DNA from 2 places in the Cellvibrio sp. KY-YJ-3 genome. Region 1 is predicted to be linked to the other one. Evidence: predicted binding sites of a transcription regulator. Region 1 holds the regulator's gene; the other holds the start of a gene.
The links. The regulator FNR, encoded in region 1, switches genes on or off when oxygen is low (the NO sensors DNR and NnrR bind a similar motif). The targets are predictions, from matches to a motif close to TTGATNNNNATCAA.
Positions count from the first base shown of each region.

Region 2: hemN (oxygen-independent coproporphyrinogen III oxidase) is a predicted target of FNR. The motif match lies at 1,377-1,390, and genes of this name have one in related genera.

Region 1 covers NZ_CP031727.1:3,565,534-3,567,943, forward strand. Annotated here, with positions in the region: gene D0B88_RS15055 (GGDEF domain-containing protein) at 1-29, shown strand, start outside; gene D0B88_RS15060 (cold-shock protein) at 149-355, opposite strand; gene fnr (fumarate/nitrate reduction transcriptional regulator Fnr) at 748-1,506, shown strand; gene D0B88_RS15070 (DUF4202 domain-containing protein) at 1,545-2,141, shown strand; gene D0B88_RS15075 (SirB2 family protein) at 2,195-2,410, shown strand, end outside.
Region 2 covers NZ_CP031727.1:2,151,218-2,153,627, reverse strand. Annotated here, with positions in the region: gene D0B88_RS09135 (circularly permuted type 2 ATP-grasp protein) at 1-473, opposite strand, end outside; gene D0B88_RS09130 (2OG-Fe(II) oxygenase) at 664-1,296, opposite strand; gene hemN (oxygen-independent coproporphyrinogen III oxidase) at 1,446-2,410, shown strand, end outside.

The DNA.
Region 1 (2,410 bases):
GACGCAACCGCGTTATGGTGGCGAGTTAACTCGCATTCACCACATTACTATTCCCATCACAAACAAAAATCCCATCAAAAAAAAGCCGCCCGGGATTAAACCGGGCGGCTTCCTATTACTGCTTGCTCAAATGCGCAAGCACGGCGAATTACAAACCAATTACGTTCTCGGCTTGTGGGCCTTTTTGACCGGGTTTTACGTCGAACTCTACACGCTGGCCTTCAGCCAGGGTTTTGAAACCTGAACCGCTGATTGCGCTGTAGTGAACAAATACGTCCTGGCCGGCCTCGCTAGCGATAAAACCAAAACCTTTAGACTCGTTGAACCATTTAACGGTACCAGTGCTTCTAGCCATAATAAACCTCGATGTTTCTTTAAATAAAAATGAATACCCCAAGTGGGATTGCGCTGGCGGATTCAGATCTTACTTATGAAAAACAAAACGAGGTGCTAAGAGATTCACTGCTAGTACAACGATGTGACTTACCATAAATAATGCTGCTAACTGGCCAGCCGGGCCAATATATTATCCGGCCCGCTGCAAGTAAAGAGGGTGATTTGACAAAGATTATGGCTTTTTAGTTATAAGGCAGCACTACTCCGCGACCTCTCCCGTCGGATTAAATTTCTCCAGACATTTGAGCTAAATCAACTATTTACCGCCCCCGTTAAAGCTGCAACAATCACTCATCATACTGTTGGCGCGGAGTTTTCCTGCCATAGTCTTATATTCGAGGTGGTGGACCCATGACAGCTAATCAGAACATTGTAAAAACCCAGGATTCAAGCTGCCCTCACGATAAGCGCGTCAGCTGCGGCAATTGCCGTTTAAATACTATTTGCTTGCCTATCAGCCTGCACATTGAAGATATCGACCGCCTGAACGGCATTATCCAACGCGGTAAACCGCTACAAAAAGGCGATTACCTCTATCGCGCTAATGACCACTTTCACTCGGTGTATGCCATTCGTTCGGGTGCAGTAAAAGCACTGACCCTGAGTGATAACGGTGAAGAACAAGTCACCGGGTTTTATTTGCCCGGCGAGGTAGTTGGCATGGATGGTATTGCCGACAATCGCTACACCAATTCAGTAATCGCATTGGAAACCGCATCGGTGTGCGAAATTCCGTTTAATCGCATGGAAGAATTGAGCTTGCAAATCCCTAATCTGCAACGTCACTTTTTTCAATTGATGAGCCGCGAAATTACCCAGGATCAGCAAATTATTACCCTGCTGAGCAAAAGCAGCGCCGAAGAGCGCATTGCCGCCCTGCTGCTGAGTATTTCCAGCCGCAATAGCCGCCGCCAGCTATCGGCCAATGCCTTCCGCTTACCTATGTCGCGCACCGATATTGGCAATTATTTGGGCCTGACCATTGAAACAGTCAGCCGTATTTTTACTCGCTTGCAAAAACAGGAGGTGATTTCTGTGGATAAAAAAGAAGTCCTCATCACTAACATGGAGTTGCTGCGCAATATCGCCAATGGCGATGGCCACTGCTAACCACTGCAAGCACCTGCAATAAACCACGAGCACCTACAATGATCAGCAACCAGCGTTTGCAAGACACCCTCGCCGCATTTGATGCCGCCAACCTGCAAGACCCGAATAGCGAAATAGTAGAAGGCAAAACCGTTGCCAAAGAATGGATTTATGCCCAACGCATGAGTGCACAGCTGTCACGTTTTTGCCCTGATGCATCCGAGGCGTTACAGCTCGCGACACGCAGCCAGCATATTTGTCGCTGGAAGATTCCGCGCTCTGACTACCCAATGGATCGCAGCGGCTATAAAAAGTGGCGTCTGGATTTAGCGCAAATGCACGGCGATATCGCCGGTGAAATTATGGCCGCACAGGGTTACGACGAAACAATCATCTCTCGCGTAAAAGACTTGCTGCTTAAACGCAGTTTAAAGCGCGATGAAGAAGTACAAACACTGGAAGATGTGATTTGCCTGGTGTTTATTGAATTTTATTTAGAAGACTTTGCCAGCAAACACGATGAAGTAAAACTGATTGATATTATCCGCAAGACCTGGAACAAAATGTCACCCAAGGGCCATGACGCCGCACTGAAATTACCACTGAGTGACAGCATGCTCGCACTGGTAGGTAAAGCGCTCACCCCGGACACCTGAGTTTATTACCAACAATTTCAATAATTTTCACATAAACAAAAAAGGAAACGACCGTGTATTTAGCCCTTAAACATTTGCATTTAACTTTTGTTGTACTTTCGCTGCTCATTTTTTTAGTGCGCGGTGTTTTGTTGTTTATGAATTCATCCATGTTGCATAAAAAACTGCTAAAAATTGCCCCCCACATTATCAACACCATTATGTTGGTCTCGGGTATTGTGCTCGCGGTACATTTGGGCATGAAACCAGGTGAACAGCCATGGTTGATG
Region 2 (2,410 bases), 1.4 Mb from region 1:
TCGTCGCGAATTAAATCGCTGCCGCAAATATGCGACCACACGCCATAGGCGGGTTTCATGCCGATACATTCTTTGCGGAAATTGACCGAATCTTCAAAGAGGTAAGCGGGCACAACACGATCTTTAATAATTTTTTGATCGTTGTAGATGTCATTAATAAATAAATTTAACGCGGTTAAACGCTGGATTAATCCGCGTTCGGTTTTTTGCCATTCACGTTGCGGAATAATGCGCGGAATAATATCAAAGGGCCATTCGCGGTCGATGTTGCCAGCATCGCTGTAAACGGTAAATGAAATGCCCATGGTTTTAATAGCGAGTTCGGCCGACAACTTTCGCTCTTGTAATTCTGCACCACTGAGCGAGGCGAGATACTGGGCGAGGTGACGGGTTTCCGGACGGGCTTGGCCGGGCGCGCGAATCAGTTCATCATAGAAATGGCCAGAGTGATAATTCTGCCAATCTATTTTCATTTCACTCATAGTGACTTCCTTTAACATCGCGGCCTCGCTCTCTAGAGTATGCGCTTTTAGCATTGTTATAGCGCCCGCCGAAGTCTCCTCCCTGATGTCCGTTTCTCCCGTCCCCGGAGAATTTCAGCAGGCTACATCCAACCGTTGCAATAAAGCTGCCAACGCATACGCAATTTGGGTCAAGCGGGCATCACAGGGGTTTAATCCGAAACCAACCCGCAATACTCTGGCGCCGGGCGGTGGCCGGCAGCACTTCATGCGGAAAATCTTCACTCAAGAACAACACCAGCCTGCCATATTCTGGTGCAAGGCGCAGCAATTCATTCTCACCCGCCTCATCATAGAGCACCAATTCACCGCCCTGGGTTTTATCCCACTCAGGATTCAAATACAGCACGCTGGACAACTTGCGTCCGGGTTTACCGCGAAATGCATCGCGGTGCTTTTGGTAAAACGCACCCGGCTCATAAACCGCATAGTGGCTTTCGTAATCAAACAAACCGAGAAACAAACGCTGGTTCATGGCTTCACGCAGTTTATCCATCCAGCATAAAAATTCAGTGACAGCGGGAACACCTGGCTCCAACCATTGGATTGCGTCGCCACGAATGGTGTTATTGCGCTGGTAATCACCCTGCCGCCCTACACCGGCGGGGTTTAACGCCGTGTCTTGCTGCTGCAAATTCAGCAATAAGCCATTACATAAATCGTCCGGCAGCGGGTTTTGCAACACTATATAACCCGACCCGGCCAAGGCATCGGCGATCTCGTCGTAGAGCAAATCGAGGTCGGTAGCGTAAACAGTATCGAGAGAATTGGTCATGGGTAAATCGTCAATAAAAAGAAATGGCGCGCACGCCAGTAAAAATCGGCGCAATTATTCAGATAGCCCGCATTATAGGCTTGATCCATATCAAGTCACTGCACAGCACAAGTTTTTACCATGGGCAAAACTCATCGGGAAAATTGCCAATGTCACTCTTTGTTCAACCGCTGGATTGGGATAAACAACTGCTGCAGCGTTACGATCTGGCCGGGCCGCGTTACACCTCCTACCCTACTGCACCGCAATTCCAAGAAGCCTTCAGCGAAACGTCGCTGCGCAATGCCATCGGCCGTAGCAATAAAGCTGGCCGCCCGCTCTCGCTGTATTTTCACATCCCCTTCTGCGATAGCCTCTGTTACTACTGCGGCTGCAACAAAATTGTGACTAACAATAAAAGCCGCGCCCTGCCCTATTTACAGCGCATGATTCAAGAGTTGGCGCTCTATGCGGATTTATTTGACACGGATAAAACCGTTAAACAATTGCATTGGGGCGGCGGCACGCCAACCTTTATTAGCGATGATGAAATGTCGCTATTGATGCACGCTACACGCCGGTTATTTACTTTGGCCGATGACGATAGCGGAGAATTTTCGGTGGAAATTCACCCTGGTCGGGTGAGCACAAAAACCATGGGGCATTTGCGTGAGCTGGGTTTCAATCGTGTCAGTATGGGCGTGCAGGATTTTGATGAGCGCGTACAAAATGCCGTTAATCGCTACAACACCGTGGGACAAGTGAGTGAACTCACCCAGGCATTGCGCGCACAGCAATATAAATCCATCAGCATGGATTTAATTTACGGTTTGCCGCTACAAACCATTAACAGTTTGCGCGATACCTTAAATAAGGTGATCGACCTGAATCCGGACCGCTTATCGCTATTTAACTACGCGCACATGCCGCATCTGTTTAAAAGCCAGCAATTAATTAACGAGCAGGATTTACCCTCCGCCAGCGCCAAACTGGAAATGCTGCAGTTCGCGATTCAAACGTTGGAAGCAGCAGGCTATCGCTACATAGGTATGGATCATTTCGCGAAACCCGATGACGAATTGGCGCGCGCGCAAGACGCTGGAAAACTGCAACGCAATTTCCAGGGCTACTCCAC